3 linked regions of the Thermosphaera aggregans genome follow. Each later gene encodes a partner of the first gene's protein in a complex. Links are inferred from orthologs where the notes say so. Each region holds a gene or a part of one and is shown in the gene's direction. Other genes may lie near its edges. The genes, in order: IMZ38_RS02445, IMZ38_RS00785 and IMZ38_RS00430.

Region 1 (5,306 bases):
AGCGGGGCAGAGGAAGCAGCAGGCACTGGTAAGATATTTGCTGTGAGGACTACGATGGGGCGCGAGCTGGACGTAGCATTAGTTATCGCGCGCAGGGCGGAGGAGCTTCTAGCCAAGGGCGAGGACCCGGGGATTGCAAGCATTGTCATACCCCCGAACGTCAGGGGTTACGTGTTCTTCGAGGTAGAAAAGCTTGCATCCCTTTACAGGCTTTCATCGGAAGTGAAGTATGTCAAGGCTTCAAGGCCTGTTAAAGTATCGCTCGAGGAGCTGGAGAAGCTGATCATGCCTAAGCCCGTGGTCGAATCCATATCTGTAGGCGACGTTGTCGAGATTATCAGGGGGCCTTTCAGAGGGATGAAAGCCCAGGTTACAGGCATAGATAGAAATAAAAACATGCTTACAGTGAATATTTTAGAAGCAGCTTTCGCGATCCCGATATCTATTCCGAGTGATTACGTGAAGCAGGTTAAGAAGGGTGAGTAGGAATGGCTAAGAAAACCATCAAGGTAATGGTTGAGGGCGGCAGGGCTACTCCTGGACCGCCCCTGGGGCCAACGCTGTCCCCTTACAAAGTCAACATTCCCGAAGTAGTCAAAGCTATAAACGATGCGACCAAGGATTTCGAGGGTTTAACAGTACCTGTTGAAATAACCATAGACGTGGACACGAAGAAGTTCGAGGTTAAAGTAGGCATTCCAACCACGACCGCGCTGCTTTTAAAGGAGGCAGGGGCTAAGCAGCCAACCGGTGACCCGGGCCACCAGAGAATAGGCAACATAACTCTGGAGCAAGCCATAAAAATCGCCATCGCCAAGAAGGAGCAGCTCAGCGCTAAAACTTTGAAGGCTGCCGTGAAAACTATTCTCGGCTCAGCGCGATCCATAGGCATTACCGTCGAGGGTAAAGACCCTCGCGAGGTTCAGAGGCTGATAGATGAGGGTGCTTACGATGAATTGTTTAAGAAGTATGAGAGTGAGTGGGAGGGCGGTGCCTAATGCCGGTTGACACCGAGAAGCTTAAAGCAGCCTTGTCCAAGGCCTTGGAAATGGGTAAGGGGAGAAGGTTTAAACAGACTGTTGAAATGGTGGTTGTTTTAAGAGATATAGATCCCAAGAGCCAGGCTGGGAAGCTCAGGGAGACTGTTACGCTCCCGAAGGGGAGGGGGAAGAGGCAGAAGATCTGCGTCGTAGCTGATGGCGAGCTCGCTGAGAAGGCGAAGTCTGCTGGAGCATTCATGGTGATTTCATCAAGCGAGCTCCAGTCCATAGGTAAGAAGCAGGCTAAGAAAATAGCGAGCACGTGCGACTGGGTTTTAGTCAGGACTGACCTGATGGCGCAGGTTGGACGCATCCTGGGACCGGCTCTTGGTCCGCGCGGAAAACCCCCTGTCCCAATGCCTCCCTCTGCGGATATTTCAACACTTATAAAAAGATATGAGAACTCCGTGGTGGTTAGGACTAAGGAGCAGCCGCAGTTATCCGTTGCAATAGGTACTGAGGACATGAGCGTTGAGGATTTAACAGCCAACGCATCCAGCGTATTATCGCTCCTAGAATCTAAGCTCCCCGCCGGAATGGGCAATGTTGACAGGATATTGTTTAAGACCACGATGGGTCCAGCAGTGGAGGTTCTGTAGGTGGTGGATATGTCAGCAGTAGCTAGAACATACCCCAGGTGGAAGACGGAGCAGTTAGAGGAGCTTGTAGGGTTGTTGAAAACTCACAGGGCTTTCATCATTGGCGATCTAACAGGCGTTCCAGCCAGCCATGTCCAGAGGCTGAGGAAGAAGCTTGCAAAGATCGCGGAGGTCAGAGTTGTTAAGCCGAAGCTTTTCGCAATAGCGCTTGAGAAGGTGGGCATAGACCCCGAGGCTTTCAAGGATGTCTTGACAGGGCAGAACATAGTGTTCTTCACGAACGAGAACCCGTTCGACGTGGCGTTGAAAATACACAACATTGTAACCATGGATTACTACAAGCCCGGGGAGAAGACAGACAAGGAGATCGTAATTCCTGAAGGCAACACTGGAATCCCCCCAGGCCCAATGCTTAGTGTTTTCGGCAAGTTGAAGATTCAGACCAAGGTGCAGGCTAACGTAATACATGTTGCCAAGGATACTGTTGTCGCGAAGCCAGGGGATGTGGTTTCGCCGGAGCTGTCGAGCATTCTGCAGAAGCTCGGTCTAGCGTTGAAGGAGATAAGGCTGAGGCTTAAGGCAGCGTATGACGGCGTATTGATACCTGGTGAAAGCCTTATCCTGAACATTGACCAGTATGTTGAGTTGGTTAAGGCAGCTGGCTTGGATGCTTTGAAGATAGCTGTTGAGCTAGCGCTACCGGAGCCTGAGGTGCTACCGCTAGTGCTGTCCAAGGCTGTTAGACAGGCAACAGCCCTGGCTGTTGAAGCAGGGTATGTCACGCCTGAAACCGTTGAACTAGTGTTAAAAGCTGCCGAATCCAAGGCCCAGGCACTGGCTTACGAGGTCTCAAGGCTCGCGCCGGAGCTTGGGATAGAGGTTAGGGTTGCCCAGCAACAGGTGCAGGAGGCTAAGCCGAAGAAGGAGGAGAAGCCTGCCGAGGAAGAGGAGAAGAAGAAGGAGGAAGGCGTTAGCGAGGAGACTCTTGCAGAAGGCTTAAGCGCACTGTTCGGATAAGGGAAGAGATAGTTTTAAAACACCTCATCATCTATTTAAGATGTGATACATGTTTAATGTGGGAAGAGGTGGTGAGCCATCGAGTACATATATGCGTCACTATTACTCTATAAGGCTGGGAAAGAATTAAGCGAGGAAAACATTAAGAAGGTTTTAGAAGCAGCCGGGGTCGCCGTCGACGAAGTCAGGGTTAAATCCCTAGTAGCGGCTCTCAAAAACATCGATATTGCGAAAGTGCTGGAGCAGGCCTTAGCAGCGCCGGTTGCAGCGGCCCCTGTTCAGGCGGCTCCCGCGCAGGCTCCTCCGAAGGAGGAGAAGCCTGCTGAGGAAGAGGAGAAGAAGGAGGAAGGCGTTAGCGAGGAGACTCTTGCAGAAGGCTTAAGCGCACTGTTCGGGTAAAGCAACGGTTTTTCAGCGTATTGGAAACAGTAAGGAGTTTTCCATCATTAAACTCCCCTATTTAAACAAATCATTCCTGGTTTCAGAATCGATTTAAATTATTCTAACACATAGTATAACCAAGTATTGAGGTGTTTCAATGCCTGGAGAAATAAGTTTTGACTATCTTCGAAAATACGGCTACGAGAAGTATGTTTGCAAGAAGTGCGAGGAAGGCGTGATATGGAGCGTTGTGCCAAGGGATACCTGCCCCGACCGCCCATGCAGTAAGTATGAGTTTCTCTACAAGGACTATAAGAGGGTTAAGCCCCTGAGCCTTCAAGAGGTTAGGGAGAAGTTTATAAACTTCCTGGTCTCCAAGGGGCATGGGGTGGTGGATCCCTACCCGGTTCTAGCCAGGTGGAGGAACGACCTATACCTTAACATCGCCTCAATAATAGTCTTCCAGCCCGCTGTGACAGAGGGTATTGTGGACCCGCCGCACAACCCGCTCGTAATAATACAGCCTTCGATAAGGCTAAGCGATATTGACAATGTTGGCTTAACCTTCGGGAGGCATTTAACAAGTTTTGAAATGGGCGGGATGCATGCTTTCAACAAGCCCGGCAGGATGATTTACTGGGTAGAGGGCATAATTGACAATACTATAGAGTTCTTCAACAAGGAGATCGGGATCGATCTAGAAGACCTTGTTTTCAAGGAGGGGTGGTGGGAGGGAGGCGGTAACGCCGGGCCGGCCCCGGAGGTTCTCGTCGACGGGATGGAGCTAGCCACTCTCGTCCACATGATGTATAAGACCGTTGACGGTAAGTATGTTGAAAACCCTGTCCTAGTCGTGGACTGCGGATACGGTATTGAGAGGATAACATGGTTTACCCAGAAGTCTCCAACAGGCTTCCACGCAATATACGGGAGGTTGGTGGACGAGTACAAGGATGTGTTAGGGGTTGAGGAGCCTCCTCACGAGGTTTTGAAAAAGGCTGTTTACCTTTTAAGCGATAAAGAGCTGAACAGTGTGGCAGAGTATGTTAGAGCTCTCGAGGAGCATGGTTTTAGCGAGCACCTCGCCTCGTTCTCCAAAATAATATATCTGTACGGGAGCCTCGACCACGTTAGAACAATAAGCTTAATGCTCTCCGACGGCATTGTGCCATCGAACAGCGGCGAGGGATACCTGGCCCGCTTGGTTTTAAGAAGGCTTTTCAGAAACCTTGTGAAACTGGGTGTTGAGTCTAACAGGCTTGCAGACATTGCTCAAGAGCTTGTTGACAGGCAGATAAAGTACTGGAGGAACGACTACATCTACGGCAAGTTCGAGAAGCACAGGGATTACATCTTAGACGTGGTCGGCTTAGAGGCAAACAAGTTCGTCGACTCTGTCTACAGGGGTATTGAAATAGTTGACAAGCATTTGAAGAGGAAGAAGGCTCTCGGAGAGGAGGATTTAATAGAGATTTACGACTCCCACGGGATCCCGCCGGAGTTTGTTGTTGAAAGAGCCCGTGAGAAGGGCGTTGAGGTAAGCGTTCCCGGAGACTTCTACTCGAAGATTGCGCAGAGGCACTCCGCCGCACCGTTGGTGAAGGAGAAGGAGCACGAGTTCCCTGAGGAGCTTGCTAAATGGGCGGAAGGCTTCCCGGAGACTGTGAGGGTTTTCCACCAGGATCCATATGTAACAAGCATTAAGGCCAGGGTGCTCGGGGTTCTGGAGAACTATGTCATCCTAGACCAGACCATAATGTACCCGTGGGCTGGCGGGCAGGATCACGACACAGGAGAGTTAGTCTTCAACGGTAAAGCCTACCCTGTGAAATACGTTGGCAAGATAGGCGGCGTAATAGTGCACGAGCTCTTCGAGAAACCAGGGTTCAGAGCTAGCGATGAGGTAGAGGTTAGGATAGACTGGTTTAGAAGATACAGGCTCATGCGACATCACACGGCAACACACGTTGTTCTCGCAGCTGCGAGAAGGGTTCTCGGAGATCACGTATGGCAGGCTGGTGCTGAGAAAACCGTTGAGAAGGGCAGGCTTGACATAACTCATCACAAGCCGTTGACGAGGAAGGAGGTTGCTGAGATAGAGGAGCTGGCTAACAAGATTATTGACAGCAGGATCCAGCTTAGATTCCACTACATGGGCAAGTTCGAAGCCGAGTCCAAGTACGGGCTAAAGATATATCAGGGAGGAGCTGTCTACTCCCCTGTTCTAAGAATCGTTGAAATACCTGGATGGGATGCGCAGGCATGCTTC
Region 2 (5,397 bases), 290 kb from region 1 along the record:
TCACTCGGGGTTGTGAAGAAGTCTAACTGGGGGAGTGATGGAAGCGTGAGCGTGGAGCTTGAAATACCTGCCGGTATGCAGCAGGAGTTTATAGATAAGGTGAACGCGTTAACCAAGGGTAGTGCTGAAATAAAGATTGTGAGCGTGGGGGAGAAATGAAGCTCAGGGTAATCGTGGCTGACAGGCAACTGGTCAGGCCCGGGGATACTTTAGCATATATTGAGGAAGCCGGCGAGCTTATCAAGTTCAAGAAGATCCCTGATAAGCACGTGTACATTTTCGAGAACAAGATCATAAGCGACGTAGTGGGGGTTGTCAGCGTTAACGGTGAGGAAATACAGGTGATACCGCTAGAGGGTGTCTACATCCCTCGGAGAGACGACCTCGTGATAGGTATTGTTGAAAACGTTGGCGTGACAGCGTGGACCCTGGACATAAGAAGCCCCTACCCGGGCGTGCTGAACGCTGGCGAGGTAATAGAGGGCTTCAACCCTCTAACCCACAACCTGAGAAACTATCTCGACATAGGTGATTTCGTCATAGGGAAGATAGCGGTGTTTGACAGGACCAGGGACCCTGTAATAACCGTGAAGGGTAAGGGGTTGGGGAAGATAACCGAGGGAGTAGTGGTCGATGTGAAGCCTAGCAAGGTTCCAAGGCTTATCGGGAAGAAAGGCAGCATGTACAACTTGCTGACAAGCATGAGCGGGTGCGAGATAACCATAGCCCAGAACGGCTTCGTATGGCTTAAATGCCCTGATGAAAACAGGGCTAAGGTTTTAATACAGGCTATAAAGCTTATTGAGTTAAAAGCCCACATGCGTGGTTTAACAGAGGAGGTTAAAATGTTTCTGGAGAGAAAGCTTGGCGGAGGTGTTGGAAGCAGTGAGCAGCAAGCCTAGGTTGCTCAGGGAGGATGGCACGAGGCTGGATGGTAGGCGGCTGGACGAGCTGCGGCCCGTGAAGATCAGGGTAGGGGTTTTGAAGAACGCTAACGGAAGCGCTCTCGTCGAGTACGGGGGGACTAAGGTGCTGGCAGCGGTCTTTGGCCCGAGGGAGGCTTTGCCGAGGCATATAGCTCTGCCGGATAGGGCAACGCTGAGGGTTAGATACCACATGGCCCCGTTCTCCACGAGCGAGAGGAAGTCGCCAGCTCCCTCAAGGAGGGAGATAGAGCTCTCCAAGGTTATCAGGGAGGCTCTCGAATCAGTTGTCTTCTCGGAGCAGTTCCCGAGAACATCTATCGACATATTCATTGAGGTTTTACAAGCAGACGGAGGCACCAGGACCGCGGGGTTGACCGCTGCCTCAATAGCTCTAGCAGATGCCGGCATACCTATGAAGGACCTGGTAATAGGTGTTGCGGTCGGGAAGATTGAGGGAAGCCTTGCACTAGATATCAACGAGCTCGAGGACGAGTATGGCGAGGCAGACCTGCCCGTTGGGATAGCCCCGAATATTGGGGAAATCCTGCTTCTCCAGCTGAACGGTGTCTTAACACCCGAGGAGCTTAAAGCAGGGATCGAGCTTGCGTGGAGAGGTGTTGAATCCATTTACAAGGTTGCTAAGGAAGCCCTCTACGCTAAGTACATTAAGGCTTTCGAGGAGGTGAAGTAGGTGAGCATTACACCTGTTAAGGAACCGGTCCTGCCTAAAGCCCAGGCAGAGGCCATTATCAAGCTGTTGAGGAAGGGGGAGAGGATTGACGGCAGGGGTCTCCTAGACTACAGACCCATCAGCGTCTACTTAAACCCGATCGAGAAGGCGGATGGAAGCTCCCACGTCATACTGGGGACGACACAGGTGATAACCGGTGTGAAAATAGAGCTTGGAGAACCCTTCGCCGACAGGCCTGATGAAGGAGTTCTACAGGTTCACGCCGAGTTTGTCCCACTGGCGTCGCAGACTTTTGAACCGGGGCCGCCGGATGAGAACTCTATTGAAGTAGCCAGGGTGGTTGACAGGAGCCTGCGCGAGCCTAAGGCAATAGATTTCAAACAGCTGGTTGTAGCTCCCGGGAAGAAGGTATGGGTAGTGTTCAACGACATATACCTTATAGACCATGGAGGAAACATTGTTGACGCCAGCATGCTGTCCAGCATGCTAGCGCTCGCCACGGCTAAAATACCCTACTACGAGGAGAAGGAACCAGGGGTTTACGTAGTAGATAATAAGAGGCATGTGTCCTCTCTACCCGTGAACACGCTGGTGGCTACGGTGACAATGGGGGTTCACGAGGACATCATAGTTGTTGATCCCTCAATAGAGGAGGAAGTGGTGTTAAACACCTTCCTAACCATAGCTGTTGACGAGAAGGGCAGGGTGTGCGGGATACAGAAGAAAGGTATTGCAGGAATCAGCAGGAAGACCCTGGAGCAGGCTGTTGAGATAGCCCTTAAACAGGGAGGCTTCCTTATAGATTTAATAAGGAAAATATTAAATAATCCCAGTGACTACATGAAACCGTTAGAAACCAACCAGTATTAACGTGGTGCTTAGAAATGGGGAGGACTAAAGTAGTTAAGATAGCGGGAAGGTACGGTGCGAGATACGGGTCTACTTTGAGAAAGAAGGTTAGAGACATCTTAATGAAGCGCTACGCCCCTCACACATGCCCGTTCTGCGGATACCAGGGCAAGGTTGTCAGGGTTTCAACAGGGCTCTGGATGTGTAGGAAGTGCGGGAACAAATGGGCTGGAGGAGCCTACGTCCCCAGGACCGAGGTGGCCAGGTACTTCCCCAACGTCATAGTCAGGGAGTAAGTTTTTGATCCTCATAACCACATCTCACAGATCCTCTCAGAGAACAAGGAGTTTTGTGAAAGACCTGTCAAGCATCATCCCCTTCTCCGAGAAAACTACTAGAGGGAAGAAGACTCTTCAGGAATTGTTCACTGAAGCATACCTCAAGGGTTTTAAATGGCTACTAGTAGTTGATGAGAAAAACGGAAACCCTTCACGGCTGAGATTCTACTATGTAGAGTTCAAGAGCGTTAAGCCTGAGGGAAGGGAGATCGGCTGGGTTACTATAAGAGGGGTGAGGCTTGTCCGGGAAAACCCTAGCGCTGTGAAGATCTCCAATCCTTCAACAATAAGCGTTGACTACGGATCATGCACCAGGGAAGAGTGCTTCAACCTGGCAGACCTTTTCCTAATGGTGTTCTACAAGGCTTTAAGCAACCGCGCCGACGTTACCGTTAAGCTTGAAGAATGGAAAGGGTTGAGGGTTAGGTTTCTCGGGAAAGGAGGGGTTGAAATAGGGCCTTGGTTAAAGGTTTCAAGGGTTGTGCTGAATGAACGAGTATAGCGTTGAGTATTCTCTAAACGGCCTACCCCAGCAACTCTGCATGTCTCTTGAGAAAGCGTTGAAGCCTGAGGCTGAGTCAGCCCCTAAGAGTGTTGAAATAATAGTGGAGTGCTCGGAGGGTGTTTTAACCTTGAAGATGCGGTCGACGGAAATAAATATTTTAAGAGCTCTTCACAATAGCTTTATAGGATTAATTATAATGTTGCTGGAGTTGAGCGAGGGGTTAAGGAATGAGCAGGAAGACGCTTCCGCCCGAGGTTCAGCAGTTAATAGTTCAATACCAGACTTTAAAGGAGACTCACGCTAAGATAGACGCCGAGTTAAAGCTCACCGAGGCAGAGCTGACGGATGTTGACACTGTTTTAAACACTGTGAAGAATCTTGAAGACACAGCCGAGCTCTACAAGGTTGTCGGCCACATACTTGTTAAGAAGGGGAAGAACGACGTGATCAAGGAGCTGGAGGAGAGGAAGGAGATCCTGTCCTTGAAAAAAGATAAGTATAAGAAGCAGCTGGACTTCCTTGTGAAACAGATAAGCGAGCTTGAAGCAAAGCTTAAGGAAGCTTTAGGGAGATACGGGATTCCTGTTGGGCAAGCCTAGAGAGCTTAACTTAAAAATCAACGAGATCACTCCCGAGGTCATGGAGGAGCTGGCCTCGCTGGCCGAGGAGAAAATCTCCTCCTTCCTCAGCGAGAACCTCCCGTTTAAAGGCGATTTCTCAATCATAGTGAGTGTTGAAAAAGCCAGCGACTCCTTGAACATCGTGATGGACGTAGGGGTTCGCGGAGGATTCAAGGACATGGTTGACTACAACGAGTATATTGAGAAAGCGATCCAGTATGCGAGGAAGTTTTTAGAGGAGAAGCTTAAAGAGTACTCCTCCCGGGAGGCCGTGTAAGGTTTTCAGGCTAAATCTTTATAATTCGTTTATAAAATTATTGTTTTAAGCATCAAATGCTTATCCATGTGGGTATGGGTTGATAAATCATGGTTAGGTATAAGCAGACGAGCGAAGTGCTCAAGATAATGAAGAATGTTGAGCAAGTTAGGAACGTGGGTATAACAGCTCATGTTGACCACGGTAAGACAACGCTATCTGACTCGCTACTAGGGGCTGCCGGGCTGATCTCTGAGAAGATAGCTGGGCAGGCACTAGCTCTCGACTACCTCGATGTTGAGCAGAAGAGGCAGATGACTGTTAAAGCAGCTAACGTCAGCCTTTACCACGAGTACAAGGGTAAGCCGTTCGTCATCAACCTTATCGACACACCGGGGCACGTTGACTTCCAGGCTAAGACAACCCGTGCTCTCAGAGTAATAGACGGGGCGATCGTTGTCGTTGACGCTGTCGAGGGAGTTATGACTCAGACGGAGATGTACCTGCGCGTAGCGCTGGAGGAGAGGGTTAGGCCAATCCTGTTCATCAATAAGATTGACAGGTTGATCAAGGAGCTGAGGCTGTCCCCTAACGAGATCCAGCAGAGGCTTATACAGATAATAAAGGATGTTAACTCCTTGATAGGCTCATACGCTGACAAGGAGTTCCAGCAGGCCTGGCAGCTGGACCCTGCTAAGGGGCAGGTAGCGTTCGGCTCTGCAAGGGATAGGTGGGGCTTCACAATCCCCATGGCTCAGCAAAGGGGTATAAAGTTCTCCGACGTAGTGGACGTGTACACCCGTGGGAAGGAAGCCGTGCCTGAACTGCAGAAGGTTGCACCCCTGCACGAAGCAGTTCTCGACATGGTTGTGAAGTTCGTGCCAAACCCGAGGGAGGCTCAGAAGTACAGGATTCCGAAGATCTGGCATGGAGATGTTAACAGCGAGCTCGCCAAGTACATGATGGATGCAGACCCGAACGGCCCGTTGATAATGCTCGTCAACGATGTTAGGGTTGACCCGCACGCGGGGCTGGTGGCTACAGGCAGGGTTTACTCCGGCACTGTTAGAGCTGGAGAGGAAGTGTGGCTTGTCAACGCGCGCATGCCTCAGAAAATACTCCAGGTCAGCCTCTACATGGGTCTGTACAGGGAGCTGGCTGACGAGATAACCGCTGGCAACATAGCAGCAGTGCTGGGAGCTGACAAGGCAA
Region 3 (5,471 bases), 340 kb from region 1 along the record:
GTGCCACCGGAGATCTGGATGGAGATAGAGCTTTAGTTTTTAAACAAGGCATAGGTCAAGCATTCCTAGTCTTTTAACACCACCATCCCGGAGCTATCTTTAAAGCTCCTTGTTGCCTAATATTTTTAACAGTGCCGGGGTGCCCGAGCGGTCTAAGGGGCTGGCCTGGAGAATAATCCCCCGGTCAGCCAGTGCCCCTAATGGGGCGCGCGGGTTCGAATCCCGCCCCCGGCGCTCCATGACAGGTTATTCTAAGAGGGATCGTTAAGGCGTGATGGGTAAGTTTTAAAATATGATATAAGCTTAAAAACAGATTACTACATGGTTAGTTAAAGGATACTGCTTACTATGCGGTGGGAGAAGTGAGCGTTCAGCAATCTTTCAGGCAGATCATACGCGTGCTGGAGACAGATATAGACGGGTCTCTCCCGTTGATATACGGGCTAGCGGAGGTTAAGGGGTTGGGGTATACTTTCTCTCTCGCGATTACCCGCATACTTGGATTAGACCCTAACACCAGGATCGGCTACCTCTCAGACGAGGATGTGAAGAAGATTGAAGCACTTGTGAAAAACCCGAGCTCCTACGGGCTCCCCTCATGGATGTTTAACAGGAGGAAGGATTACGCCACCGGTAAAGACCTCCACCTAGTAGGTGCTGAGCTCATTTACTTCGTGAAAGAAGATATTGAGAGGGAGAAGAGGGTGAAGAGCTGGCGCGGAGTAAGGCACGCTCTCGGCTTGAAAGTGCGCGGGCAGAGGACAAGGACGACCGGTAGGCTTGGAGTAACTGTTGGAGTAAGAAAGAAGAGGCAGGGTCCGCAGCAGCAACAACAGTCTAAACAAGGGTGATGTGAATGGGTGATCCAAAGAAGCCTAGGAAGAAGTGGAGTGGTCCAAGACATCCTTGGAGAAAGGATATTTTAATGTACGAGACCAAGCTCCTTGGACAGTACGGCTTGAGAAACAAGAAGGAGTTGTGGAGGGCTTCGTCAATAATACGCTACTTCAGGCACAGGGCCCGCTCACTCCTCGGCGAGCCTGCTGAAGTCCGAGAAGTAGAGGGGAAGATCCTAATAAGCAAGCTGGTTAAACTAGGCTTGCTCAAGGAGGGCGCGAGACTGGAGGATGCTTTGAACCTTAAGGTTGAAGACCTTCTCGAGAGAAGGCTTCAAACAATTGTTTACAAGAAGGGGTTGGCTAACACTATCTACCAGGCGAGGCAGCTCATAGTTCACGGCCACATAGCTGTCGCTGGGAGAAGGGTTACATCACCAGGGTACATTGTCTCCGTTGAGGAAGAACCCCTCATAGACTACGCTCCATTCAGCCCGTTTAAGGAGAAGCCTATTCAGCAGGTTCAGCAGGGTGGTGCTTGATGGCGTTCTCAGCTAGAGAGCTTAAATGGGGAGTAGCACACATTTACAGCAGCTTGAACAATACTATAATACACATCACGGATTTAAGCGGGGCTGAAACCGTTAGCAGGTTCAGCGGCGGAATGGTTGTTAAAGCTGACAGGGAGAAGCCAAGCCCGTACGCGGCAATGATAGCTGCTTCTAAAGCAGCATATGAAGCAATGGATAAAGGAGTAACCGCTATACACATAAAGGTGAGGGCTCCCGGAGGACACGGATCCAAAACCCCTGGCCCCGGGGCGCAGGCAGCCATCAGGGCCTTGGCTAGAGCAGGGTTCATAATAGGCAGGATCGAGGATGTGACACCGATACCTCACGACACCACGAGGCGTCCAGGCGGCAGGAGAGGAAGGAGGGTCTAATCCACAGGTGTGTCCGGCTTGAAGATAGAGGTTTTGGAGCAGAAACCACTGTTCATTAAGCTAAGGATCAAGGGGGTCAGCCTCCACCTTTTAAACTCTATTAGGAGAGTGATAGTATCCGAAGTACCCACAATGGCTGTTGACTACGTAGCTTTCATGGAGAACTCCTCAGTCTTCTACGACGAATACCTTGCCCACAGGCTGGGATTAATCCCGCTGACAAGCAACGAGGCATTGTGGAAGTATAAGAGCCCCGAGGAGTGCAGGGAGGCTGGTGAGAAAGGATTGTTCTCGGAAGACTGCTTTGTCCGCCTAAGCCTTGAAGGAGAGGGAGGGGATGAGCCAGTAACACTCTACAGCGACTTCCTGGTGTCAAGCGACCCTGACGTGAAGCCTAGCTTCGGGAAGATCCCGATAGTGAAGCTGATAAAGCCTCAGAAAGTTAAGCTCGAAGCATACGCTAGGCTTGGAAGAGGTAAGGAGCATATTAAGTGGAGCCCTGTCTCGGTAGCAGCGCACAAGTATGTTCCAAAAATACTTGTGAACCAGAGGCTGTGCAGAGGAGAGGACTGCCTTAAATGTGTTGAAGCCTGCCCTAAAGAGGTTCTCGCCTTCGAATCCGGGGAGATAAAGGTTAGGAGCGGCAAGCTACTGGACTGCACCATGTGCAAGATTTGTGAAAACATATGTCCCTCAGGAGCTATCAAGGTAAGCCATGAGGAGGACGAGTTCATACTAACCCTTGAGTTAACAGGTGCTTTATCAGCTAGAAATGTTTTATTAGAGTCTGTTAGAATACTTGAGAAAAAGCTTGACGACTTCGTTGAAACGCTGAGGGAGAAGGGTGTTTAAGCATGATGGAGTTGAAGAAGACAAGCATAGTCTTGAGGAAAACGATTAGGGAGCTTGAAAAAGCCTCTAAAATCCATGACGCCCCGATATGGGCGAGGGTAGCTGAGGAGTTGGCGAAGCCCACTAGGAGGCGTCGAGCAGTAAACCTGAGCCGTTTAAACAGGTATACCGTGGAGGGCGATGTCGTGGTTGTCCCGGGCAAGGTACTGGGCTCCGGGAGGATAGATCACAAGATAACTGTCGCAGCCTACAGCTTCTCTAGAACAGCATACGAGCAGTTGTTGAAAGCAGGGTGCAGAGTGCTTAGCCTCACAGACCTGGTTAGGGAGAATCCTAAAGGGTCGAATGTAAAGATAATAGGGTGAGACCGTGAGCGAGGAGAAAATACTTTACGTTGATGCTTCAAACCAGATTTTGGGGAGATTAGCGAGCATTGTTGCTAAGAAACTGCTCGAAGGATACAAGGTGGTAATAGTTAACTCTGAGAAAGCCGTTCTAAGCGGTGAGAGAAGCAGGGTTATCGAGGGGTATAAGAATATTTTGAAAGCTAAAACTCATCGTAACCCGGAGAAATCCGGGATTAAAAGGCCGAGATCCCCGGTCACGATAATGAAGAGAGCTATCAAGAGAATGCTCCCCTACACCCAGCCCAAGGGGAGGGAGGCGTTGAAGAGGCTGAGAATATTCGTTGGAACCCCTGAGGGCTTGAAGGGGAGGGAGTTCGTCAGGTTTGAGGAGGCCGATGCCTCCAGGCTTAAGCAGGGTTTTGTTTACGTGAGCGAGGTAGCGGCTGCGCTTGGTTGGAGGGGTGGTTTGAATGAGTGAAACTGTTGTCGAAAAGTTTAAGATCGTCGTAGCCTCGGGCAAGAGGAAGACAAGCATTGCTAAAGCAGTCGTTAAGCCAGGAATTGGGAGGGTTTGGATTAACGGAATACCCCTCGAGGTATTCCCAGTGGAACTGGCAAGGGTTAAGATGATGGAGCCTTTAATGCTCGTCGGCGACTTGTGGAGGAAGGTTGACATTAGAGTAGAGGTGAGAGGAGGCGGCGTCATGAGCCAGGCTGAGGCTGCCAGGACAGCTATAGCGAGAGGCCTGCTAGAGTATGTTGACAATGATGAAGAGGTTAAGAAAATATTCACCGAGTACGACAGGCACATGTTGAGCGGCGACCCCAGGAGGACCGAGTCGGAGAAGTGGGGTAGATACAGCGCTAGGAGGAGATGGCAGAAGAGCTACAGGTAGGTGTGCAGCATGCTTTTCCCTGTTAGATGCTTCACGTGCGGCGCCCCCATAGGCCACTTATGGGAGGAGTATGAGAAGAGGGTTAAGGCAGGCGAGGAGCCGGGTAAGGTTTTAGATGATCTAGGCGTTAAAAGATATTGTTGCAGGAGAATGTTTTTATCATACGTGGATGTTTCAAAAGAGGTTTTACAGTTCCCCAAGATATCGTGAGGTGAGAAGCATGTTCGAGAGCGAGGATATAAGCGGTCTGGGCGAGCAGCCCGTTACCCCGAGGCCGGGAGAGAAGGTTATAGAGCTACTGGTTCCAGTGGACAAGTACTTGTCAGCCGGTGTTCACATAGGCACGCACATATGCACGAAGTTCATGGAGCCCTTCGTGTACAGGGTTAGGAGCGATGGCCTATACATTCTCGACGTGAGAAAGATAGATGACAGGTTGAGAATAGCTGGCAAGTTCCTAGCGAGGTACGAGCCTGCAAAGATAGCTGTGGTATCTGTTAGACAGTATGGTAAGAAGCCTGTGAACAAGATGTGCCAGTACATCGGCTGTAAAACATTCACTGGGAGATTCCTCCCCGGAACCTTCACAAACCCAAGCCTTAAATGGTACTACGAGCCCGACATAGTCTTGCTGACGGATCCGAGGGCTGACGCGCAGGCTTTGAAAGAGGCTGCTGAAATAGGCATACCAATAGTATCGTTCGCCGACACGGATAACAAGACCGATTTCATAGACCTCATAATCCCAGGGAACAACAAGGGGAGGAAGAGCCTGGCCCTGCTGTACTGGATACTGACGAGGCAGGTTCTCAGGGAGCGTGGAGCCCTGCCGCCGAACGGGGAGCTCCCTGAGCAGCCCACAGAGTTCGAGGCCGAGGTCTAGGGGTGAAGTATTGAAGAAGAGGCACCCGGCTGTAGCAGGTTATTTTTACCCTGATAGCAAGCGCGAGCTCGAAGCCATTATCAAATGGTCTTTCACCCATAAAATAGGTCCTGGGAAACTGCCTGAGACCTCGCCTTCTAGAAGGGTGGAGACAGTAGGCTACGTCGCGCCTCACGCAGGCTATGTTTACAGCGGCCCCGTCGCAGCCCACACCTACTATCAAATGGCTCTTGACGGCGTCCCTGAGACAGTTGTAGTAATAGGTACGAATCACACGGGTTATGGAGCTCTGGTCTCAGTATACCCTGGCGGCATGTGGGAAACACCGCTGGGTCTACTCGAAGTAGACTCCGAGCTTGCGAAAACCCTTGCGGATAAAAGCAGCATAGCAGAGCTTGACGAGTACGCACATCTCGAGGAACACTCTGTTGAGGTGCAGCTCCCGTTCATCCAGTATATTTACGGGGACAGGGTTAGAATACTCCCCGTGGTCATGAGGCTGCATACCCCTGATGTTGCAAGAGACGTTGCTAAATCACTCCTTGAAGCAGCATCCTCGTTGAAGAGGGATATAATCATTGTTGCGAGTAGTGATTTCAACCATTACGACCCCCACGATGTAACGGTGAGGAAGGATAAGGAGGCAATATCCATGATACTCAGGCTTGATTCAGCAGGCTTCTACAACACGTTGCTCAGGGAGGACGTGTCGGT

What was found.
Region 2: IMZ38_RS02445 (region 1) and IMZ38_RS00785 share a complex: the UniProt entries of both Methanocaldococcus jannaschii proteins name them as parts of the 50S ribosomal subunit. The link is inferred for Thermosphaera aggregans from one-to-one orthologs.
Region 3: IMZ38_RS02445 (region 1) and IMZ38_RS00430 share a complex: the UniProt entries of both Methanocaldococcus jannaschii proteins name them as parts of the 50S ribosomal subunit. The link is inferred for Thermosphaera aggregans from one-to-one orthologs.

The regions. Positions count from the first base shown.
Region 1 is NZ_CP063144.1:409,465-414,770, forward strand. The notes cover bases 832-3,652. They hold IMZ38_RS02445 (50S ribosomal protein L10), read left to right. Parts: upstream 832-1,648; coding sequence 1,649-2,656; downstream 2,657-3,652. Other genes in these bases: IMZ38_RS02435 (50S ribosomal protein L11), read left to right, coding at 832-998; IMZ38_RS02440 (50S ribosomal protein L1), read left to right, coding at 998-1,639; rpl12p (50S ribosomal protein P1), read left to right, coding at 2,735-3,055; alaS (alanine--tRNA ligase), read left to right, coding at 3,195-3,652. In the rest of the region: IMZ38_RS02430 (transcription elongation factor Spt5), read left to right, coding at 1-486; more of IMZ38_RS02435, read left to right, coding at 489-831; more of alaS, read left to right, coding at 3,653-5,306. UniProt on the Methanocaldococcus jannaschii protein: Forms part of the ribosomal stalk, playing a central role in the interaction of the ribosome with GTP-bound translation factors.
Region 2 is NZ_CP063144.1:123,836-129,232, forward strand. The notes cover bases 1,220-4,131. They hold IMZ38_RS00785 (50S ribosomal protein L37ae), read left to right. Parts: upstream 1,220-2,501; coding sequence 2,502-2,762; downstream 2,763-4,131. Other genes in these bases: rrp41 (exosome complex exonuclease Rrp41), read left to right, coding at 1,220-1,617; rrp42 (exosome complex protein Rrp42), read left to right, coding at 1,618-2,487; IMZ38_RS00790 (Brix domain-containing protein), read left to right, coding at 2,767-3,306; IMZ38_RS00795 (CTAG/PCC1 family protein), read left to right, coding at 3,293-3,613; IMZ38_RS00800 (prefoldin subunit beta), read left to right, coding at 3,537-3,908. In the rest of the region: IMZ38_RS00765 (ribosome assembly factor SBDS), read left to right, coding at 1-159; exosome complex RNA-binding protein Rrp4, read left to right, coding at 156-902; more of rrp41, read left to right, coding at 886-1,219; more of IMZ38_RS00805, read left to right, coding at 4,132-4,206; IMZ38_RS00810 (elongation factor EF-2), read left to right, coding at 4,296-5,397. UniProt on the Methanocaldococcus jannaschii protein: Binds to the 23S rRNA.
Region 3 is NZ_CP063144.1:68,433-73,903, forward strand. The notes cover bases 1,743-4,728. They hold IMZ38_RS00430 (50S ribosomal protein L13), read left to right. Parts: upstream 1,743-3,000; coding sequence 3,001-3,456; downstream 3,457-4,728. Other genes in these bases: IMZ38_RS00415 (30S ribosomal protein S11), read left to right, coding at 1,743-1,779; IMZ38_RS00420 (DNA-directed RNA polymerase subunit D), read left to right, coding at 1,789-2,631; IMZ38_RS00425 (50S ribosomal protein L18e), read left to right, coding at 2,634-2,996; IMZ38_RS00435 (30S ribosomal protein S9), read left to right, coding at 3,449-3,874; IMZ38_RS00440 (DNA-directed RNA polymerase subunit N), read left to right, coding at 3,884-4,084. Outside these bases: rpsJ (30S ribosomal protein S10), read left to right, coding at 1-36; IMZ38_RS00405 (30S ribosomal protein S13), read left to right, coding at 363-851; IMZ38_RS00410 (30S ribosomal protein S4), read left to right, coding at 857-1,378; more of IMZ38_RS00415, read left to right, coding at 1,378-1,742; more of rpsB, read left to right, coding at 4,729-4,757; amrB (AmmeMemoRadiSam system protein B), read left to right, coding at 4,768-5,471. UniProt on the Methanocaldococcus jannaschii protein: This protein is one of the early assembly proteins of the 50S ribosomal subunit, although it is not seen to bind rRNA by itself. It is important during the early stages of 50S assembly.